One region of the Bacillus pumilus genome, then DNA from elsewhere that is predicted to be linked to it. Evidence: predicted binding sites of a transcription regulator. Region 1 holds the regulator's gene; the other holds the start of a gene.
What was found. Region 1 encodes NrdR, which represses ribonucleotide reductase genes. Its sites were predicted from a motif close to AACACNATATATNGTGTT; they were not measured.
Positions count from the first base shown of each region.

Region 1 (4,956 bases):
GATCCTGAAAAGCACGTCGTTATTTCAAACGCATCTTGTACAACAAACTGTTTAGCACCAGTTGTCAAATTGTTAGATGATGAATTTGGCATCGACAACGGTTTAATGACAACGGTTCATGCGTATACAAATGATCAAAAAAATATCGATAATCCGCATAAGGATTTGCGCCGGGCAAGAGCATGTGCCCAGTCCATTATTCCAACGACGACGGGCGCCGCTAAAGCGCTTTCTTTAGTGCTGCCGCACATGAAAGGGAAATTGCATGGACTTGCACTTCGCGTGCCAGTTTCCAATGTATCGATGGTTGATCTTGTTGTCGACTTGAAAAAAGATGTCACAGCAGAAGAAGTCAATGCAGCCTTCTCAAATGCATCAAAAACTTCTCTTTCCGGTATTTTAGATTACACGGATGAGCCGCTTGTTTCTACAGACTTTAATACGAACCCTTATTCAGCTGTCGTAGATGGACTGACAACGATGGTGATGGGGGATAGAAAAGTAAAAGTTCTTGCATGGTATGACAATGAATGGGGTTATTCATGCAGAGTGGTGGATCTTGTGAAGTTTGTCGGATCGCAGATGAAAGAGCTTTCTGCTGTTTGAAATGAAGAAGACGAACGTCCCTTTTCAAGGAATGAGAGAAAATCCCATTGAAAACACAGCTTGCAAAATGGGTCTAAACAAAGTATACTATTTTTCGTGAACTTCTTGTTCGCAGACTCATTCGGGTATACTTAAAGGGTTAGGACCTCTTTGGACTAACTTTCCCCCGTGGTATATGTCCGGTCCGGCTGCTTAGAACTTCACTCTTTCATTCTTGTTTAAGGGGGGTCCATGATGGAAACAATCGGACGTCACGTTATCTCCGAGCTATGGGGATGCGACTGTGATAAACTGAACGACATGGATTTTATTGAAAAAACGTTTGTAAATGCAGCTTTGAAATCAGGAGCTGAAGTAAGAGAGGTTGCTTTTCACAAATTTGCACCTCAAGGAGTAAGTGGAGTTGTCATTATTTCTGAATCTCATCTGACAATTCACAGCTTTCCTGAACATGGTTATGCGAGCATAGATGTTTATACTTGCGGCGACCTAGATCCGAATATCGCAGCAGATCATATCGGAGATGAATTAGGTGCTGAAACAAGAGAAAACATTGAAATTCCTCGAGGCATGGGACCTGTACAAGTGAAACAGGCGCAAGCCAAAGCACTGTAAACATAAAAAAAGATCGCAATGGGAGCTGGCCAAAAGCATTGAAATGCCTTTGTGTTATGCTCCTTTTTATATTTGTTTGATAGAGAAAATCCAACATTCCCCAACTTGCCTATACTTTTGTTCTAGGAAAACAAAGGTTTTTTTTATAAAATAAAGAAGAGGCATTATGGCAAAGGGGATACGTAGATGATTTTAGGACAAAAGTTCAAACGGTTCATGTCAAACCATACAGAAACATCTGACGAGCATCCAGTGTCAGAACTGAAAAGCCATTACTACAAATCGACGAATGCGCAAGTTTTTCAAGCGGTGGAAGCCATGCTTTCTGGGCACGCTTCCTATCAAGTGACATCTGTTTCAGCAGAACGAGGTGAAATCAGCGCAAACATCAGTATGCCGAAAAAAGCCTTTCTCGTAGCGACTGTCATTTCAATTCGTCCTTTTGAAACAGCTGTCGATTTTAATGTGACAACAGAAACAGCCTTGCCAACAGATTTTGGCTATAGTGAGAAAACGGTTTTTTCCCTTTATGATGAACTAGACAAACAACTTCCAAGAATAGATCGGAGCTGATGAAATGAAATGTCCCACATGTCAGCACCTTGGCACAAGGGTGCTTGATTCAAGACCAGTAGATGAAGGGAAATCCATCCGTCGTAGAAGAGAGTGCGAAAGCTGCCAATATCGCTTTACGACGTTTGAGAAATTAGAAGAATTACCACTGATTGTGGTGAAAAAAGAAGGAATTCGAGAAGAATTCAGCCGCGAAAAGATGCTGAGAGGACTCATTAAAGCATGTGAAAAGCGACCTGTTGCTTTAAAGCAGCTGGAGGATGTCTGCTTTAATATTGAAAAAGAACTGCGTAATCAAGGTATGTCAGAAGTGAAAAGTGAGCTTGTAGGTGAAATGGTGATGGACGAGCTGGCAAAAATTGATGAAGTGTCTTACGTCAGGTTTGCCTCCGTTTACCGGCAGTTTAAAGATATCAACGTCTTTATTGATGAATTAAAAGATTTATTAAAGAAAGAACGCTAAAAAAGAGCTGAAGATACTTCATGCTCTTTTTCCTGCGTAAAGCGTAAAACGCAAAAAGGGTGTACAATAGAAACAATTGCAATTCATGGGGAGGATCAGCATATGACAGAGCATTGGAAGGAAGTGCTAGCCGTCGATCCGTATGTCGTCAAAAGCGCTTCATTGCTCGGTGACATCGATAGACAGCTCATCACTCTTTTATATCAGCCGCTTATAGGCATGTCCGCTTTCAGCTTATATATGACGCTGTGGGGAGAGCTGGAACAAAATCGTATGTGGGGCAAACCCGCACCTCATCGGCAGCTCATGGTCATGCTGCAAACGAATTTGAATGATATTTTTGAGGAACGTTTAAAGCTTGAAGCGATTGGATTACTCCGCACATATGAACAGGAAACGGAAGAAGGCAGACTGTTTACATATGAGCTTGTGCCGCCGTTAAGACCAGATGAGTTTTTCCAAGATGGTATGCTGAATGTTCTGCTGTACCATCGTGTAGAGAAAGCGAAATATATGCAGCTTCGTGATTATTTCTCATATCCCGGTGTTCCGGCAGAGGCAAAGAACATCTCGCGGTCGTTTGAAGAAGTTTTTCACGTATTGCAGCCAGGTGAACGCAGGATGACAGAAGAAATCAATCAGGCGTCATCACTTGATCAGGGCTATGAATATGTGACCGTTGGATCGAGTCAGCCGGCTCCTCTCTCAGACGAATCCTTTGATTTCGATTTATTGTTAGCAGGCATGTCTGATATGATGATTCCAAGAAAGGCTTTGACAAAGCAGGTGAAAGAAACCATTAAGAAGTTAGCCGTTGTATACGGCATCACCCCGCTTCAAATGCAAAATATTGTAGCAGGCGCCTGTGGTTCGGATCAAATGATCTCAACAGAAGAGCTGAGAAAAGCGGCAAGAGACTGGTACCAAATTGAATACAGAGGCGAGCAGCCAAAACTCATTGATCAAAAACAGCCGAGACACTTGCGTCAAGATGCTTCAAAAGCGCCAGTGGCAGATACGACGGATGCCAAATTGATTGAAAAGCTTGATCATATTTCGCCTAGGGAGCTGCTAAAAGATATGGCTGACGGCATTGAGCCAACATATGCCGACTTAAGAATTGTCGAAGATATTATGCTTGAGCAACAGCTAGAGCCAGGTGTCATGAACGTTTTGATCTACTATACATTATTGAAAACAGATATGAAGCTGTCGAAAACATATATGCAAAAAATCGCCGCTCATTGGGTGAGAAAGAAAATTAAAACCGTAGCGGCGGCCATGAAAATGGCCAAAGAAGAGAACAGGCAAATGACAGAGTGGGCGCAGCAGAAAAAGCAGCGTAGCACATACGGATCAGGGAAAGTTGTCCGTGAAGAGAAGCTTCCTGACTGGATGAAAGAAACCGAAACGAAAGAACAGCCAGCAAAAGAACAAACAGACAGCCTGTCGACAGAAGACCTCGAACGAGAAAAAGAAAAACTGTTAGATCAGTTTAAAAATATGAAAAAGTACAATGCACATTAAGATGAGGTGAGATGAGGATGAAACCGATCGGTCGTTCATTTGAACAGCTAAAAGGGCGCGTAGATTTTCGTGTGAGATACAATCAGATTAAAGAGAGTGTGTTATCTGATGAAGATGTAAAAGCCTTTTTACAGGAGCACCAAGAAGACATACACGAAGACATGATCAATCGCAGCTTGAACCGGCTTTTTGAATATGTGCAGCAGTCGAAGGGCTGTTCATATTGCTTAGATGAAGAGAACGTCAATGCGATTTTAGACGGTTATCACCCGAAGCTTGTGATCAAAGGTCAGAGTATTGATATTGAATATTCCCCTTGTCCAGTCAAGCTGCGGCTCGACAGACAGAAAAAACAGCAAGAGCTCATGAAAAGCATGTACATTCCGCAAAATGTTCTTCAAGCGACGTTCGCTGATTTGAACGTTGTGGGAAGACAGGAAGTCATTCAAAAAGTAGGGCAATTCCTGCAAAGCTATGATGAGACGGGCAAAGGGAAGGGCTTATATTTACACGGAAAGTTTGGAGTAGGAAAAACGTATATTCTGGCAGCCATTGCGCAGCAGTTAGCGGAGAAGGAATACCCATCTCTCCTTGTGTACGTGCCTGAATTTGTGAGAGAGCTAAAAAATTCGTTAGCCGATCATACACTAGAATCAAAACTGAACATGGTCAAATCCACCCCTATTTTAATGCTTGATGATATTGGGGCAGAGTCGATGACAAGCTGGGTTCGAGATGAACTACTCGGAACGATTTTACAATACCGTATGGCAGAGCAGCTGCCGACTTTCTTCTCTTCTAATTTCTCACCAAGTGAACTGAAGCATCACTTTACGTACTCACAGCGCGGGGAAAAAGAAGAGGTCAAAGCCGCTCGTTTAATGGAACGGATTCTCTATTTAGCAGAGGCAGTCTTGCTCGAAGGAGAAAACCGCCGTCATTTATAAAAGCGTCTATCACCTGAAGGAGGAGCAAATGAAATGAACAAAAGAAAATGGCTGCTTTTTCTCGTGATTGCAGGTCTCGCTGTTTTACTTTGGTGGCTGAACAAACAGCATCTTCAGCTGGCGCCAAAAGATGTGAAAAATTGGGTGCTTCAATTTGGGATGCTGGCACCCTTTGTTTTTCTTTTCTTATCTCTTTTTCGCCCGTTTGTTCTCGTCCCTATTACG
Region 1 is NZ_LT906438.1:2,583,804-2,588,759, reverse strand. Features, by position in the region: gene CKW02_RS13320 (glyceraldehyde-3-phosphate dehydrogenase) at 1-606, shown strand, start outside; gene speD (adenosylmethionine decarboxylase) at 841-1,221, shown strand; gene CKW02_RS13310 (hypothetical protein) at 1,408-1,794, shown strand; gene nrdR (transcriptional regulator NrdR) at 1,799-2,257, shown strand; gene dnaB (replicative helicase loading/DNA remodeling protein DnaB) at 2,360-3,784, shown strand; gene dnaI (primosomal protein DnaI) at 3,802-4,731, shown strand; gene CKW02_RS13290 (TVP38/TMEM64 family protein) at 4,765-4,956, shown strand, end outside.

Region 2 (4,956 bases), 880 kb from region 1:
GCAATACCGATCAGCATACTCATTACTATCGCGGGGTCACCTCTTTTGAGAGAGGGCATTTCCACAGATACTACGGCGTCACAGGGCCTGCGATACCGAGATTAGATGGTACGCACTATCACGAGATTGAGGAAGTCACGTTTTCAGCCTATAACGATTCTGTCCCCATTCCATACGGAGGAGTCGTCTATAGTCCGGACGAAGAGCGGCCGACGCATACGCACCGGTTAAAAGGAAAGACATATGAAGTGGTCGGAAATGAACCACTCGGCTGGTGATAGGCCCTATATAGGAGAGAAAGAGAAGTTATGCTATACTGTAGGCAGTTTGTAAAAGAGAGTGATGTTATGAAAAAAACGAAACAACCAGTGATTGTATTAGTAGGACCGACGGCTGTCGGCAAAACAAAACTGAGCATTCATATAGCCAAAGCATTTAATGGAGAAATTATCAGTGGTGATTCTATGCAGATTTATAAAGGAATGGACATTGGAACAGCTAAAATCACCCCTGAAGAAATGGATGGTGTCCCGCACCACTTAATTGATATTAAAGAGCCAGATGAATCTTTTTCTACAGCTGAATTTCAGCAACTAGTCCGTATGAAAATCAAAGAGATTGCCGCTAGAGGGAAAACACCCATGATTGTCGGCGGAACAGGTTTGTATATCCAATCTGTTTTATATGATTACACATTTACCGATGAGAAAAGTGACCCTGCTTTTAGAGAAGAAATGGCGCTGTTTGAACAGCAGCATGGCTCCCTTCAGCTGCACGAAAAGCTAAAAGCAGTAGACCCTGATGCTGCAAAAGTCATTCATCCGAATAATGTCCGCCGCGTGATCCGGGCGCTGGAAGTGATCCATACAACAGGTCAGAAAATGTCGGAGATGCAAAATGGTCATCAAGAAGTTCCTCTTTATGATACAGCCTTCATTGGGCTCAAAATGGATCGAGAGCTTTTGTACGAGCGCATTCACCAAAGAATTGATATGATGATAGATGAAGGCTTAATTGAGGAAGTGAGCGCACTTTATCAATCTGGCTTGAAGGATTGTCAATCGGTTCAAGCGATTGGTTATAAAGAGTTGTATGCGTATTTTCAAGGTGACTGCTCACTTGATGAAGCTATCCAGCAATTAAAGCAAAATTCCCGTAGATATGCGAAGCGTCAGTTCACGTGGTTCCGTAATAAAATGGATGTCACTTGGTTCGACATGACACCGCCTTGCCACTTTTCAGACAAAAAAGAGGAAATTTTCGCATATATAGCAGGAAAGCTTGGACTTAAAGCGAAACTGTAGTTATCAGAATCAAGGAGGACGAAACATGAAACCGATTAATATTCAGGACCAATTTTTGAATCAAATTCGTAAAGACAATACATTTGTTACAGTATTCTTACTGAATGGCTTTCAGCTTCGCGGTCAAGTGAAAGGCTTTGACAATTTCACGGTGCTGCTTGAAACAGAAGGGAAGCAGCAGCTTATTTATAAACACGCCATTTCTACATTTGCACCTCAAAAGAATGTAAATCTAGAATTAGAATAGGATATGTTCGACCTAATAGCCCCATGCATCTGCGAATAAACCGGCCGGAACCCGCTACGTTTTTTGTCAGTGCAGAGGGGCTATTTTGCATGCCATGAAACTTTTCTGCCTATTCTGCGTATAATCCCTTATTGGATATGAAGAAAGGTGAGGGAAGCGATATGGAAAATGCAGAGCTTGAATTAAGAAGGATTAGAGTGATCCTTCTATTGATTGGGATTGTTGTCTTATTTGGATCATGCGCCATTTCAAACATTGAATCAAGACAGGAAAGCTGGCATAACTATTCTAATCAAGATGATCATGGACATATAGATGGCCTATTACAATCAGCTGTTGCACTAAAAAATAATCACTTTGCTGTTGTGAAAGATGATGAAGTACATGTGTACCGGTTTGATGAAAAAGAGGGAGAACTCACCCTTATTAAAACAAAATACATAGATGAGTGGGACGAAGATTATGATGATGATGACGATTCTGTAGAAGAGTAAGCACGTAAATTTACAAATGAATGTGAAGTCGCTACACTATAATCATGCATCAGACATCTAGACAGAAAAGGATGAGTTCATGACACACAAAATTAAAATTAATCATTGGGAACAAACTTGTGAAGACGACTCCTGTTTTGAATATGGAACAAGCGTTTCTGTAAATGGGAAAGAATTAGTCAGAGAAGCTTCAATCGTCTCTGCGCTTGAAGCGGTGCTAAAAGAATTAGGTGTTGAAGTGGAAATTACAGAAGTGTCAGAAGATTTACAGTGCGATGCCTACAAAAAATAAAACAAAAAGTCTAGTCTACTAAGCGATTTTTTTTCGTGTTATGATAGATTTCGGTTTCAGTTGAATAGAGAGTAGAGCAGTCTATTTTTAGATCCTGTTCTGCTCTATTTATTTGAACGTACGAGTTCGGCTATGAATGTTCGGCCGGGTTGGTTGATTTTTTTCGTTTCGAACATCTATATGTTGTGTTTTGAAAAAACATAGTATACTATATATAGTGAATAACGAAATGATCAACAATACTAAAAACTAGGTCGTGATGGAATTGATTCAAATCGTATTTGATTCAAAAACAGGAAATGTTCAACGCTTTTTGGACAAGACCCCTTTTACAGACAAACGAAAATTGACTGGAGAAGAGTTTTTGGATACGCCGTTTATTCTCGTCACCTTTACGACAGGATTTGGACAAGTCCCTAGTACTACTCAATCCTTTTTAGAGAAAAATGCTCACCTTTTACTAGGTGTAGCGGTGAGTGGAAACAAAGTATGGGGAGATAATTTTGCCAAAAGCGCCGATACGATTTCTAAACAATATCAAGTTCCTATTTTGCACACCTTTGAACTAAGCGGAACAAAAAGGGATGTTGAATTGTTTACACAGGAGGTAGAAAGAATTGTCACAAAATCAGGTTCCAAAGTGGATACAATTAAATAACGAGATTATGATTCAAAAAGAAGGAAAGTTTCAGTTCGATAAGGACAAAGAAGCTGTACATAGTTATTTCGTAGATTATATTAATCAAAACACAGTCTTCTTTCACAACTTAGAAGAGAAGATTGATTACTTAATAGAAAACGACTACTATGAGGAAGAATTTTTAAGACAATACAGCATGGCAGATATTAAAGAGGTATTCGAAGCTGCATATGCGAAGAAATTTAGATTCCCATCATTCATGAGTGCGTTTAAGTTTTACAACGACTACGCACTGAAAACAAATGATAAAAAGAAAATCCTTGAACGCTATGAAGACCGCATTTCAGTTGTAGCGCTTTTCTTTGCGGGCGGAGATAAAGAAAAAGCCCTTGAGTTTGTAGAACTGATGATCAATCAGGAATACCAGCCAAGTACACCAACATTCTTAAACGCTGGACGTAAAAGACGCGGTGAGCTTGTGAGCTGCTTCTTGCTTGAAGTGAATGACTCATTAAACGATATTTCAAGAGCGATTGATATTTCAATGCAGCTTTCAAAATTAGGCGGCGGCGTCAGCTTGAACTTGTCAAAGCTTCGTGCAAAAGGCGAAGCAATTAAAGATGTTGAAAACGCGACAAAAGGTGTCGTCGGCGTGATGAAGCTTCTTGATAATGCATTCAGATATGCAGATCAAATGGGACAAAGACAAGGATCAGGTAGTGCCTACCTTAATATTTTCCACAGAGATATTAATGATTTCTTAGATACAAAAAAAATCTCTGCAGATGAAGATGTGCGTGTGAAAACATTGTCCATCGGTGTCGTCATCCCGGATAAATTTATCGAGCTTGCCAGAGAAGATAAAACAGCTTACACCTTCTATCCGCACACAGTCTATAAAGAATATGGACAGCATCTTGATGAGATGGACATGGAAGAAATGTATGATGAGCTTGTAGAAAACCCGAAAATCAAAAAAGAAAAAGTCAATCCGAGAAAGCTTCTTGAAAAATTGGCTGTTCTTCGCTCAGAATCTGGCTATCCATATATCATGTTCCAAGATAATGTGAATAGAGAGCATGCATTAAACCATATTTCACGAGTGAAATTCTCAAACCTTTGCTCAGAAGTGCTTCAAGCTTCAGAGGTCTCTTCTTACGCGGACTATGATCAAGAAGATGAAATTGGTCTTGATATTTCTTGTAACCTTGGTTCATTAAATATCATGAATGTCATGAAAAACAAATCGATCGAAAAAACGGTCAAACTAGCAACAGACTCACTCACGCTTGTATCTGAAACAACAGATATTCGCAATGCACCGGCTGTTCGAAAAGCGAACAAAGCGATGAAATCAATCGGACTTGGTGCGATGAACCTTCACGGGTATTTGGCTCAAAACCAAATGGCCTATGAAAGTGAAGAAGCAAGAGATTTCGCGAATACGTTCTTTATGATGGTGAACTACTATTCAATTAAACGTTCAAGTGAGCTTGCAAAAGAAAAAGGAGAAACATTCCATCGTTATGAAGGCTCTGGCTACGCAACGGGCGAGTACTTCAATAAATACGTGGAGAATGATTTCACACCAAAAACAGAAAAAGCAGCAGCATTATTTGAAGGCATGCACATTCCAACAAAAGAAGACTGGGCAGCACTCAAAGACTTTGTAGCGGAAAATGGCATGTACCATAGCTACCGCTTATGTATTGCACCAACAGGTTCCATTTCTTATGTGCAATCGGCAACAGCCTCTGTTATGCCAATTATGGAACGTATCGAAGAAAGAACATACGGCAACAGCAAAACGTATTACCCAATGCCAGGTCTTTCAGCGCAAAACTGGTTCTTCTATAAAGAAGCGTACGATATGGATATGTTTAAAGTGGTCGATATGATCGCAACGATTCAGCAGCACGTCGATCAAGGAATCAGCTTTACACTATTCCTGAAAGATACGATGACAACGCGTGACCTAA
Region 2 is NZ_LT906438.1:1,703,564-1,708,519, forward strand. Features, by position in the region: gene CKW02_RS08550 (YmaF family protein) at 1-278, shown strand, start outside; gene miaA (tRNA (adenosine(37)-N6)-dimethylallyltransferase MiaA) at 348-1,304, shown strand; gene hfq (RNA chaperone Hfq) at 1,330-1,551, shown strand; gene CKW02_RS08565 (YmzC family protein) at 1,713-2,045, shown strand; gene CKW02_RS08570 (hypothetical protein) at 2,125-2,337, shown strand; gene nrdI (class Ib ribonucleoside-diphosphate reductase assembly flavoprotein NrdI) at 2,603-2,995, shown strand; gene nrdE (class 1b ribonucleoside-diphosphate reductase subunit alpha) at 2,955-4,956, shown strand, end outside.
Region 2: nrdI (class Ib ribonucleoside-diphosphate reductase assembly flavoprotein NrdI) is a predicted target of NrdR. The motif match lies at 2,542-2,559, and genes of this name have one in related genera.